DNA from 4 places in the Synechococcus sp. R50.1 genome. Region 1 is predicted to be linked to each of the others. Evidence: predicted binding sites of a transcription regulator. Region 1 holds the regulator's gene; each other region holds the start of a gene.

Region 1 (3,148 bases):
GATCCGGTTTTGATCTGCCCGGCACGGGTGGCCACCGCCAAGTCGGCAATGGTGGTGTCTTCCGTCTCGCCAGAGCGGTGGCTGATGATGGTGCGAAAGCCGGCTTGAACTGCCAATTGGATGGCCGAGACGGTCTCCGTCAGGGTGCCGATTTGGTTGGGCTTGATCAAAATGGCGTTGGCGGCGGCGCTGTCGATACCCTTTTGCAGGCGGGTCAGGTTGGTTACAAACAGGTCATCTCCCACCAGCTGTACCCGGGATCCCAGTTGAGCGGTCATGGCTTGCCAACCGGCCCAGTCTTCTTCCGCTAGCCCATCTTCAATGGAAAGGATGGGATAGTTGGCCAGCAGTTGCTGGTAGTAAGCCACCATATCAGCCGCGCTGTGGGCTTTGCCCTCAAAGTGATATTGCCCATCCTGCAGCAGCTCGTTGGCGGCCACATCCAAGGCCAAGGCGATATCTGCTCCCGGTTTGTAGCCTGCCTGTTCAATAGCCGTCATCAGCAGATCCAAAGCCGCCGCATTGGAGTCGAGATCAGGAGCAAACCCCCCTTCATCCCCCACACCGGTGGACAGCCCCTTCTGCTGCAGCACTTGTTTTAGTACCGCAAACACCTCAGCCCCGTAGCGCAGCGCCTCGCGAAAGCTGGCCGCTCCAATGGGCACAAGCATAAATTCTTGAATATCGACGTTGTTGTCGGCGTGGGCGCCGCCGTTGAGCACGTTCATCAGCGGCACCGGCAGCAGGTTGGCAAAGGGCCCCCCCAGGTATTTGTAAAGAGGCAAGCCCACTGCTTCCGCAGCCGCTTTGGCTGTCGCCAGAGAAACTGCCAAAATAGCGTTGGCCCCCAGGCGGGACTTGTTGGGGGTGCCGTCCAGGTCGATCAGCAACTGGTCAATACGGGCTTGGTTGAGGGCATCTTCTCCCTGCAGCTCCGACTGGATGGGGCCAAGGATGTTTTCCACCGCCCTCAGCACGCCCTTACCGCCGTAGCGTTTGGGATCCCCATCCCGCAGCTCATGGGCCTCGAAGGTACCGGTCGAGGCACCGCTGGGAACCTGCGCCAAGCCCGTTGCTCCATTGGCTAGACCCACCAGGGCTTCTAGGGTGGGACGCCCTCGCGAGTCGAGGATCTCATGGGCGGTAATCCACTCGATGGCCGTTTCCACAGTTACACCTCAGCAATTGGCTAGATAGCTCTGGCCAAAGCCAGATCCCCCCATAGACTAGTAGGTTTTTGCCCGCGATCCGGTCAGCTTCCAGAAAACTTTAAGTCTGTCCTTCGGGCACAGAGATTCTTCAAGGCTGCAGCAGTAGATTGAACATAGGCCGGCCAGAGCTTCAACCAGCCGTCGAGCGGGGTTTGCCTGGGCAAGGTGCTACTCAGGAGGTGTTCTCCTCTTCCTTCTAGGCAAAGCGATGGCTCAGCCGCATCGGGTCGTGTACGGTGATCTTCTTCTTGTGAATGGAGATGTACTTCTTCTTGCGCAGCTCTCCCAACAGGCGGGTGATGGTGACGCGGGTTGAGCCAATGGCCTCGGCAATGGCCTGGTGAGACAGCTTGAGATCGATGGTGACCCCATCTGGGCCAGGCACCCCGAAATCGCGACAGAGAATCAACAAAAAGCTGACCAGACGGGATCCCATGTCGCGATGAGCCAGTGTCTCGATCATCATCTCCGTTTGCAAAATGCGGGACGACAGGCTTTTAACCAGCAACATGGCCAGTTCGGCGTTCTCCTGCAAGGATTTTTCCACCTGCTCGATCGGCAGAGAGAGTAACTCGGTAGGTGTAAAAGCCACCGAGTGATAAAAGCGGTCGGAGCGCTGTCCCGTGATAAAGGAGAGCACGCCGAAGATGCTGTTTTCGCGCAGGAGGGCAACTGTGATTTCCTCTCCCATTTCGTAGACCCGCGAGAGCTTAACGGCTCCCTTCACCAAAAAGTAAACCCGCTCCGCCGGATCCCCTGGAAAAAAAATGGTCTTCCCGCGCTCAAACGTTTCGATAACCGGAGGATGGTGAGGGCCTCCCAATTGCTTGAAGGCTGTGATCAGAGATTTTTCCGCTACGGCCACCGCCATACTCATCAACCTTTTAAGGTCAGTTTATACCTAAGATCAACCTATTAAGATCAATCTAGAAGCATTAGGCTAGGTTGCAACCCCTTGACTTCAGAATTTACGAGGATACCAAGATTTACCCTAAAGTAGAAGGTTCTGCCTAGGTATCTTTGTAGCACGCGCTACATTTTTAAGTCTCGTTGCTGCTCTCCAGCCAAAGGCAGAGGTTAGGATAGGAGCCATTGCCGCTGGGGGCTGCGCCAGCCCTTGGCAGTAGAGGGTAGGGTGGGTTCTATGGGGATCCCAGAGGTTATCGTTGCTGCACCTTCTCAACTGAGCCGCCAGCATTTCACAGTGCGGATGCCGGATCCGGCCAATCACCTGCTGGAGGTGGAACTGCAGATCCAAGAGGTGGATCCAGAGGTGCCTTTGCGGCTGCGACTGCCGGTGTGGACGCCGGGATCCTACTTGGTGCGGGAGTATGCCCGTCATGTGCAGGAGTTTCAGGCGGCAACTGAGCAAGGGATCCCTTTGGCCTGGCGGAAGGTGGATAAGAATACCTGGCAAATCGATCCGCCGGGTTCTTCTGCTGTGAAGGTGTGCTATCGGGTCTATGCCTATGAGCTGACGGTGCGCACGAACCATCTGGATTTGACCCACGCCTATTTCAACGGGGCAGCGCTCTTCCTCTACGTGCCCGGTCGCGAGCGGGAACCCTACACTTTGACGGTGATCCCCCCCAAGCCGGATTGGCACATCGCCACCAGTTTGCGGCCTTTGATCTCCTCTTCTGGGGATCCCGCTTCCGGCCAGTCTTTTGTGGCAGAGGACTATGACGAGCTGGTGGATAGCCCGGTGGAGGTGGGTCCACATCGAGTGCAATCGTTTGAGGTGGAAGGGATCCCCCATTACTTTGTGGTTTGGGGGGCGGGCACTCTGGATGTGGAGCGGGCTGTCGCTGATGCTAAGGCGATTGTCAAAACCACAGCCGCGTTTTTCGGTGGGCTACCCTACGACCGCTACTGGTTCATTGTGCATTTGTCGCCGGGAGGATTTGGTGGCCTTGAGCACAAGTACAGCACCACCC
Region 2 (3,148 bases), on a different contig from region 1:
ACCCCCTTGGGATCCGACGCGGCTGCGCTGGCAACAGGAGCTGTTGCACCTGGGGCTGTTGGTGTTGGTCTTTGCCCCGATCTACCTCTACGACCTGCCCAACATCCCTTTTCAGATCAATACTGACGAGATTGTGATCACCTCCATGGCCCGTCGCGCCTCAGGGGTGCGCTATCCCGATATCTTTGGGCTGATGCCGGAGTATTTCTATTTCCCCCGCTTCATGTTCAGCCTCTTCGGCGGCCTGACGCGGCTGATGGGGGGAGTCACGCTGCTCAATGTGCGCACGGTACATGCCGCCTTCGGGGTCGTCACCATTCTGGTGGCCTACGGGTTTTTTCGGGCATTTTGGGGATCCCGTCTGGCCTTGGCGGGGGCGGCCCTCTTGGGATCCAACCACGCCTTGCTGGGCATCAGCCGCATGGCCATGCGGGAAAACCTGATTGTGCTGGTGGAGTGTGCGGCCCTGGCCTTGCTCCTCAAGGGCGTGCGGGAAAAAAATCCCCTGTTGCTCTATCTGGGGGGAGGAGCGGCGGCTTTCTCCCTCTACGGCTATTTGCCGGGGCGGGTGGTGATCCTGCTGGGGTTGCTGTTTGGAGTTCTGTACCTGCTCCTGGGCCGGGAGGATCTCCGAGGAGAAAACAAGCAAGCTAATCCCCTCTGGGTCCTGGCTAAGCTGACGGTGCCCGCGGCGCTGGGCTTTTTTCTGGTGGCTGGGCCCATTCTGGTGGCCACGGTCACAGCACCTGCGGTGAGCGCCGAGTACTCTCGCCAACAATTTCTCTTTTTCCCGGAAGGGCGGGCGTTACAACAGATGTGGGTGAATGCGGCTACGCCAGAGGAGGCGGTCTGGCGCAACATCTTCAACGGCCTGAGTATGTTCAACGACCCCGGCCAGCACGACCGCGGCTACATCTATCCCAACTACGGCCATGCTTTTGTGGATCCCTTGACGGGGGCTTTGATCTGGCTGGGGCTGGGATCCGGCCTCTACCGCCTTTTCAAGAAGCGCAGCCAGCCCCACGACTGGCTCTGTATCGGCAGCTTCCTATTTCTCTACCTGCTGTTTAGCTTGGCCATCACCAAAGCCCCCAACTACACCCGCCTGCTGGTGATCCTGCCCTTTGTAGCCTATCTAACCTTGGAAGGGATCCAAGTGCTGGCAGGTCTCCTGGAACGCTGGGGATCCCGGGCCGGGAGTTGGCTGCCGGCGGCGGCGATGGCGGGGGCAATCCTGCTGATTGGGGGGTGGAACCTGGCCATTTTTGGAGACTTTGTCCACAAAGGCTGGACGCAGGGCAACGATGTGGGGGCCACCGGGCGCTATGTGGCAGCTCGCCAAATGGATCCCGACTACCGCTTCTATCTGGCCGCCAGCGCTGCCTACCCCTATTTCGGCTGGGGGGAACCCCACTATTGGCAAAGCTGGATCCAATTTTTTGCCGGACGGGAACAAAAGGTAGCGGTGTTTTCCCCTGAGGTGTTGCCCATCCAGGCGCTGGAGCCACCGTTTACCCTGTTCATGAACGAGTGGGTATGGGATCAGCAAGGGGCAGAACTGCAACGGCGTTTTCCCAGCGGACGGTTGCACCGGATCCCTGCCGAGCGGGGGCTATGGGCCTTTGAGGTGGTGGATCCCTAGAGCTCCCCCCCTGGTTTGGCCAACCCACCGTCCGCGGGACGGAGTCCTTTCGCGTCAGCGGGACGGAGTCCTTTCTTTTTACCAGGCTAAAAGTAGCTGAAAGCACACTATGCAGATCCAGAGCCGCCAACAGTAGAAGAAGTAGAAGAAGATGATAGCGTTCCAGGGATCCCAGACGTGCGTTTTGATGCCTACGACCCGGGCGAGGGGTTTTACGACGAGCTGTTTTTGGGGCGTAACCAGCCCCGTCCTGAGGCGATCCCGCTGATTGAGCGCATTCATTCTCTGGAAGAAGGGGAACTGCAGCAGCGGCAAACGGCGGCGCAGGCGGCCCTCTTTCAGATGGGGGTGACCTTCAACGTCTATGGCGATAGCCAGGGCACAGAGCGAATTTTCCCCTTTGACATTATTCCCCGTATCGTCTCAGCTTCCGAGTGGCAGCGGCTGGAGAAGGGCCTTAAGCAGCGCATCCACGCCCTCAACCTGTTCATTGACGATGTCTATCACGACCAGAAGATCCTTAAGGATGGGGTGATCCCTGCCGAGCTGATCGAAACGGCCAAGGGATTTCTGCGGCCCTGTGTGGGGCTCAACCCACCGGGGAGAATTTGGTGCCACGTCACCGGCACCGACTTGGTGCGGGATCGGGACGGGACTTGGTACGTGTTGGAAGATAACCTGCGCTGTCCGTCGGGAATCTCTTATGTGCTGGAAAATCGGCGGGTGATGAAAAGCACCTTTCCCTCCCTGTTCAACACCATGGGGATCCGCCCGGTGGACGACTACCCTAGCCATTTGTTGGATACTCTGCTTAACCTGGTGCCGCACCTAGCCAACCCAACGGTGGTGGTGCTCACCCCCGGCATCTACAACTCCGCCTACTTCGAGCATTCTTTCCTCGCCCAGCAGATGGGGGTGGAGCTGGTGGAAGGGCGGGATCTGGTGGTGGCCGATGGCTATTTGCAAATGCGCACCACCAAAGGGCTGCAGCGGGTGGATGTGATCTACCGCCGCATCGACGACGACTTCATCGATCCCCTTGCTTTTCGCCCTGATTCCCTCTTGGGGGTACCCGGCCTGTTTGAGGTCTACCGGTCGGGGCGGCTGGCGATCGCCAACGCTTTGGGAACGGGGGTGGCGGACGACAAGGTGATCTACGCCTATGTGCCCCAGATGATCCGCTACTATCTGGGAGAGGAAGCCATTTTGCCCAACGTGCCCACCTACCTCTGCTGGGATCCTAAGGATCAGGCGTACGTACTGGAAAACCTGGACAAGCTGGTGGTGAAGGCAGCCAACGAGTCAGGCGGCTATGGCATGCTGATGGGATCCCAGGCTACACCGGCAGAGCGGTCTGCTTTTGCTGAGAAAATCCGCGCCCAGCCGCGCAACTACATCGCCCAACCCACCCTGTGCCTTTCTCGCGTGCCCACCTTGGTGGATCGGGGAGAAGGCCCCCGTCTAGAACCCTGTCATGTGGACTTGCGGCCCTATATCCTCTACGGC
Region 3 (3,148 bases), on a different contig from region 1:
AAGGGATCTTGGCCAGCTCTTCCGGCTCCAGATCGTAGATATCTTTGTCCAAGGGCTCGCCGGGGTGGATCTTATTCTTGATCCCGTCCAGACCTGCCATCAACATGGCCGAGAAGGCGATGTAGGGATTGCAGGTGGCATCCGGGCAGCGGAACTCCAGACGCTTGGCTTTGGGATTGTTGCCGGTCACGGGAATGCGAATGGCGGCGGAACGGTTGCCCTGGGAGTAAGCCAGGTTCACCGGCGCCTCAAAACCGGGCACCAAGCGCTTGTAGGAGTTGGTGGTGGGGTTGGTGAAGGCCAGGATCGCCGGGGCATGCTTGAGCAGACCACCGATGTAGTAGAGAGCCGTCTCGCTCAGGTTGGCATAGGTGCCTTCGCTATAGAACAAAGGCTGGCCATCCTTCCAGAGGGACTGGTGGGTGTGCATGCCGGTGCCGTTGTCGTTAAACAGGGGCTTGGGCATGAAGGTGACGGTTTTGCCGTGCTTGCGGGCCACATTCCGGATCACGTATTTGTAAACCATCATGTAGTCGGCAGCCGTGATCAGATCGGCGAAGCGATAGCCCAGCTCCCCTTGCCCGCCGGTAGCCACCTCGTGGTGATGCTTCTCGATAGGCACCCCCAGCTTGCCCATGGTCAGCAGCATCTCGGTACGGATGTTTTGATGGGCATCGGTGGGCGGGGCCGGGAAATAGCCCTCTTTGTAGCGAGGCTTGTAGCCCAGGTTGCCGCCTTTCTCCTCGCGGCCCGAGTTCCAGCGACCTTCGATGGAATCCACGAAGTAGTAGGCCGAGTTTTGGGTTTGGTCGAAACGAACATCCTCAAAGATGAAAAACTCTGCCTCCGGCCCGAAGTAGGCGGTATCGGCAATGCCCGTCGATTGCAGATAGGCAACGGCACGGGCGGCAAGGCTGCGGGGACAACGGCTATAAGGCTGGCCGGTGCGCGGCTCAACAATGCTGCAAGTTATGCTGAGGGTGGGCACCTCCAGAAAGGGATCAATCCAAGCCGTCTTGGGATCCGGCACCATGTACATGTCAGACTCGTTGATCGCTTTCCAGCCCCGGATGCTGGATCCGTCAAAGGGGAGCCCCTCGGTGAAGGTTTCTTCTTTAATCATCGAGGTGTGGAAGGAAACATGCTGCCAGGTGCCAAAGATATCCACAAACTTGAGATCCACCATCTGGACGTTGTTGTCCTGGATCATCTGAAGCACTTCTTGGGGCGTGGATGCCATTACTCTCTCCTGATTGGGTTGCGGTTAAGACTGGGGGAACTGTGGCTGAATAAATGGGATCCCAGCAGGTGATCCCCACGCTTCGACCCAGACAGGCCAAAAACGCTCACTCATCCTAGAAAGGCCAACACGGGCATTTTGTAGTTTCTGATACAAAATTGCTTCGAGCCTGGCCTTCTGACCCACTTGCTGGCTATCTCGGACACCGCTTTTTCGCTCATCGGAGTCGCTCCCCTTTCCCTGTTGGTTTTGGTCAGTCCAGATGGGGTGTTGGGGATCCAGAACTTGAGCAATGGCCGCCACCCTGCCAACCTCTGGGCAGAAATAACCGGATGGGGCGGGCAAAACCCTGCCCCGGTTGCCTGAGGCGAGCGAAAATTAGGATCAGCAGGCCCCCAGCTCGCCCGGTTTGCCAAAGGGTGTTAAGCTAAAGCGTAGTCGTTATGAGTTTGACTTTTAGTCCTGTTGCAGAAGGAGAGACATCGGATGGCAGAGCAAAATCGGGTTGAGAATGTGGTGATCATCGGCTCCGGCCCTGCCGGGTTTACAGCAGCCATTTACGCTGGGCGTGCCAACCTGAAGCCGGTCGTGTTCGAGGGGTTCCAGGCGGGCGGGATCCCTGGCGGGCAACTGATGACCACCACCGAGGTGGAAAACTTTCCGGGCTTTCCCGAAGGCATCACCGGCCCCCAACTGATGAAGAACATGCGAGCCCAAGCGCAGCGGTGGGGGGCGGAACTCTACACTGAAGATGTCACCTTCGTCGATTTAAGCCAGCGGCCCTTTGTCGTCCGTTCTGACGAGCGGGAATTGCGCACCCACAGCCTGATCATCGCCACCGGGGCCACAGCCAAGCGCCTACACCTGCCCGGAGAGGAGACCTATTGGAACCGGGGCATGTCGGCCTGTGCGATCTGCGATGGGGCTATGCCTATGTTCAGAGGGGTGGAACTGGTGGTCATTGGCGGCGGCGATACTGCTTGTGAGGAAGCCACCTACCTGACCAAGTTTGGATCCCATGTGCATATGCTGGTGCGGAGTGACAAAATGCGGGCCAGCAAGGCCATGCAGGATCGTGTTCTCAACAACCCCAAGATCACTGTGCACTGGAACACCGAGGCGGTGGAAGTGATGGGCGACGGCCTGCGCCTGACCGGGGTGAAAGTGCGGAACAACCAAACCGGCGAAATACGCGAGATGTCAGTGGGTGGCCTATTTTATGCCATTGGCCACAAGCCCAACACCGACTTGTTCAAAGGACAACTGGAACTGGATGAAGTCGGCTACATCGTCACCCGCCCGGGATCCGTGGCCACCAGTGTGGAGGGGGTGTTTGCCGCCGGCGACGTGCAGGATCACGAGTTTCGTCAGGCGATTACCGCTGCCGGCACTGGCTGTATGGCGGCCATGTTGGCAGAGCGCTGGCTCTCGGAACACGGCTTGGCCCAGGAGTATCACGTCCTTCCCCAAAGCCATCCTGAACCCAGCCCTGCTGCGACTTCTGCGGCAGAGTCTGCTGGGGATCCTGCTGTTGAGGAGGCCAGCTTTGAGGAAAATGGACAGGATGACTTAGACTTCAGCAAGACTTGCCATGAGGGGAGCTATGCCCTGCGGCGACTCTACCACGAAAGCGATCGCCTGCTCATGGTCAAGTACACCGCCCCCACCTGTGCCCCTTGTCATGCCCTCAAGCCGATCTTGAACAAGATCATCGATGAGTTCTCGGACAAGCTGCACGTGGTGGAGATCGATATTGAGAAAGATCCGGAGATTGCAGAGGCAGGGGGGGTGGCGGGCACCCCGACGGTGCAATTTTTCAAAAACAAGACGCTGGTGGCCCAGTTGGTGGGCGTTAAGCCCAAGTCCCAATATCGAGAGGTGATCCAGGCCAATTTGTGTGAGGAAAAA
Region 4 (3,148 bases), on a different contig from region 1:
ACGGGGCCAGAAGGCTTTTTTCAATAGCCCAGGCGTCTTACCCTAGCCTGAAACAACTATGTCTAATAACTAATGGTGCAACATCCAAGGTCGCCCACAGGATTGGGAGCGATATTTTGGCGAGTTTGGATCAGAATTTGAGTGCTGTTCACGCTTGATCAGTTTGGGTTCTCTTCCCCCCTTTGAAATAGGCAAAGAGCTGGAAAGCTGAACCATGGGAACTGAAATGAGACGTTTCCCTTCCTGATTGCAAGAAGGACAATAGGCCGGATCTCGATATTGAGATAAGGGCCGCCATACCTCAAACTCCCCACAGGTTTGACACTTAAACTCATACAGCGGCATCTTCCTATTCCACCCCCTTGAACGAGGCATCGGATAACATTCACCTAGGGAGAATATCTATGTCGAAGATTTGCGTAGGAACAGCCACCGTACAGCAAGCATTGGGAATATCGACGATCCCACTCACTCTGCCCTCCACCGGTGCAGAACTGAGCAGCAGATAAGCTTGTTCTCCCGTAAAGCCGAATTTTTTCAGATATTCGATGGCATTTAAGCAGGCGCGTCGATAGGCAATGTGAACATCCATATAATGCTGCTTACCTGTAAGCTCGTCCACAGAAATGCCCTCAAACACAAGGTATTCCGAGTAACGTGGCTCAACAGGGCCGGGCTTAAAAATGGGGTTAACCAATCTGTACTTCTCAACACCACCCTTGATTAGATCGACGTGGAGATCGATGTAGCCCGACATCTCAATAGCGCCACAAAAAGAGATCTCCCCATCCCCTTGCGAGAAGTGAATATCTCCCATCGACAGCTTGGCACCCTCCACGTAAACCGGGAAGTAGATCCGTGTTCCTTTAGACAGGTTTTTAATATCGCAATTACCGCCGTGCTCTCGCGGGGGCACCGTCCGAGCCGCTTCAGCAGCAACCCGCTCATACTCTGACTTGGGCAAAGTTCCCAAAATTGCGTTCTTGGGATTGGGCAAGGCGGCCAGCACAGGCTGATTGCCGGATAGCCCCGCGCCGTAAGTGCGCAAATCGGGAGCCGAAGCGACCAGCTCAGCTTCCCGCTTATTCCAAGCCGCCAGCAACTCGTGAGATGGGGCACAGCCAATGAGGCCGGGGTGAATGATGCCGGCAAAGCGCACATGGGGAATGTGTCTGGAAGTGGTGTAAATGCCTTGAAAATCCCAGATGGCTTTGGCCGCGTTGGGAAAATGATCGGTGAGGAATCCCCCTCCATTTTCTTTGGCAAAAATACCTGTAAACCCCCACTCGTCTCCCGGCAGTGGCCCAATGTCTAACAGATCGACAACCAGGATATCTCCAGGCTGGGCGCCGTTAACCCAAATAGGCCCACTCAAAACATGGACAACGCTTAGGTCAACCTGCTCAATGTCGGAAGGATCATCGTTGTTTTTGATTTGCCCATCCGTCCAGTCTTTACACTCAATTCGGAATACCTCGCCAGGGTTTACAGAAACCACAGCGGGAATATCAGGATGCCAGCGGTTGTGACCCGGTAGATCCTGTTGATCCATTGGCTTAGTCAGGTCAACTTTAAACAGCGTTTTGGGCATGGGATCCTATCCTTGAGTCATCACTCTGCGGTCAGACTTTGAATGCACAAAAGCCTATCTCCAATAGAGAAGCTAATACTGTAGTAAAAGCTACAATTCATAGTGCTGTTATCTACAATCGCAGAGCGGGAGATGAGGAGCTTAGATCGACAGGCTATTTCACTGCAATTCAAAGTAACTATCAATCAATTCACCAAAGTAACGGCCAATCCATTCGGCGACAGATCGATTTAGCCGTCAGCTCCTAAAGCGTTGCAGGATCCTCTCCAGAAAATCCCTAGAGAACATGGTGGGTTGTCGGCCAAATCCTGATTTTTCAATTAGCCCCCTTGGCTTCCCTTGAGAAAGGGAAACTCAAGCTCTTTCTTGAGATCCTCAGAACCTGGGATCCTCAAGTTCTGAAAACCCAGTTGCCGCAAGCCAGGGATCCCGAATGCCCAAGCTAGTCAAGTGCCTGTAGCTGGGCTAGGAAATCTGCCACCGTCAGGGATCCCAGCTCCTGCCGATGGCGCTGGCGCACGCTCACCGTTCCTGCCGCTTGTTCCTGTTCCCCCACGATCAACATAAAAGGGATCCGGGCCTTCTCGGCATTGCGGATTTTTTTGGGCAAACGATCGCTGTCGGCATCGATGTGGACGCGGATCCCGTGTTCTCGCAGTTGATCCCGCACTTGGGTGGCATAGCCCAAATACTGATCGGAAACGGGCAAAATGCGCACCTGTTCCGGGGCCAGCCAGAAGGGAAAATCCCCAGCGTATTCTTCGATGAGAATGCCGATGAGTCGTTCCAGCGAGCCAAAGGGAGCACGGTGAATCATCACCGGACGCTGCCGGGATCCATCCTCAGCTACGTATTGCAGATCAAAGCGCTGTGGGTTTTGGTAGTCCACCTGAACCGTGCCCAGTTGCCACTCCCGATCCAGCGCGTCGCGGAAAATAAAATCCAGCTTCGGCCCATAGAAGGCTGCCTCTCCGATCCCTTCAAAGTGGGGCATCGACAACTTCTCCACAGCGCGACGGATGGCATTTTCGGCTTTGTCCCAATCTTCGGGGGATCCCAGATATTTGTCCGACTTGGGATCCCGGAAGCTGAGGCGGGCGCGAAAATCCTTGAGCTTGAGCTTATCGAAAACCACCAAAATGAGATCGACAACCTTGAGAAACTCCTCCTCCAATTGATCGGGGCGAACAAACAAATGGGCATCGTCCACCGTGAAGCCACGCACTCGCGTCAGACCTCCCAATTCCCCCGATTGCTCGTAGCGATAAACGGTGCCGAACTCGGCATATCGTAGGGGCAAATCGCGGTAGGATCTCAGCTCGGATTTGTAGATTTGGATGTGAAAAGGACAATTCATCGGCTTCATGACAAAGCCCTGTTCAGCCGCACGCGCCTGCTCATTCTCCGACATCATGGGAAACATATCTTCCCGATACTTTTGCCAGTGGCCGGAGATCTTGAACAAGTCCACACGGGCAATATGAGGGGTAACCACCGGCAGGTAGCCCCGCTTGAGCTGCTCCTGCTTGAGAAAATCCTCCAGCACCGAGCGCAGAA

What was found. Region 1 encodes NtcA, which controls nitrogen genes in cyanobacteria. Its sites were predicted from a motif close to GTANCNNNNGNTAC; they were not measured.
Region 2: the regulator NtcA is predicted to act here: its motif matches at 1,735-1,748, upstream of NW870_RS10580 (circularly permuted type 2 ATP-grasp protein).
Region 3: the regulator NtcA is predicted to act here: its motif matches at 1,381-1,394, upstream of glnA (type I glutamate--ammonia ligase).
Region 4: the regulator NtcA is predicted to act here: its motif matches at 1,672-1,685, upstream of fmdA (formamidase).

What each region holds. Positions count from the first base shown of each region.
Region 1 covers NZ_JANSIN010000055.1:11,266-14,413, reverse strand. The annotation lists gene eno (phosphopyruvate hydratase) at 1-1,169, opposite strand, end outside; gene ntcA (global nitrogen regulator NtcA) at 1,408-2,082, opposite strand; gene NW870_RS11455 (M61 family metallopeptidase) at 2,356-3,148, shown strand, end outside.
Region 2 covers NZ_JANSIN010000045.1:17,013-20,160, reverse strand. The annotation lists gene NW870_RS10585 (glycosyltransferase family 39 protein) at 1-1,642, shown strand, start outside; gene NW870_RS10580 (circularly permuted type 2 ATP-grasp protein) at 1,820-3,148, shown strand, end outside.
Region 3 covers NZ_JANSIN010000036.1:8,693-11,840, reverse strand. The annotation lists gene glnA (type I glutamate--ammonia ligase) at 1-1,240, opposite strand, end outside; gene NW870_RS09535 (hypothetical protein) at 1,427-1,606, shown strand; gene trxB (thioredoxin-disulfide reductase) at 1,727-3,148, shown strand, end outside.
Region 4 covers NZ_JANSIN010000017.1:12,799-15,946, forward strand. The annotation lists gene NW870_RS06210 (FmdB family zinc ribbon protein) at 70-375, opposite strand; gene fmdA (formamidase) at 386-1,591, opposite strand; gene thrS (threonine--tRNA ligase) at 2,034-3,148, opposite strand, start outside.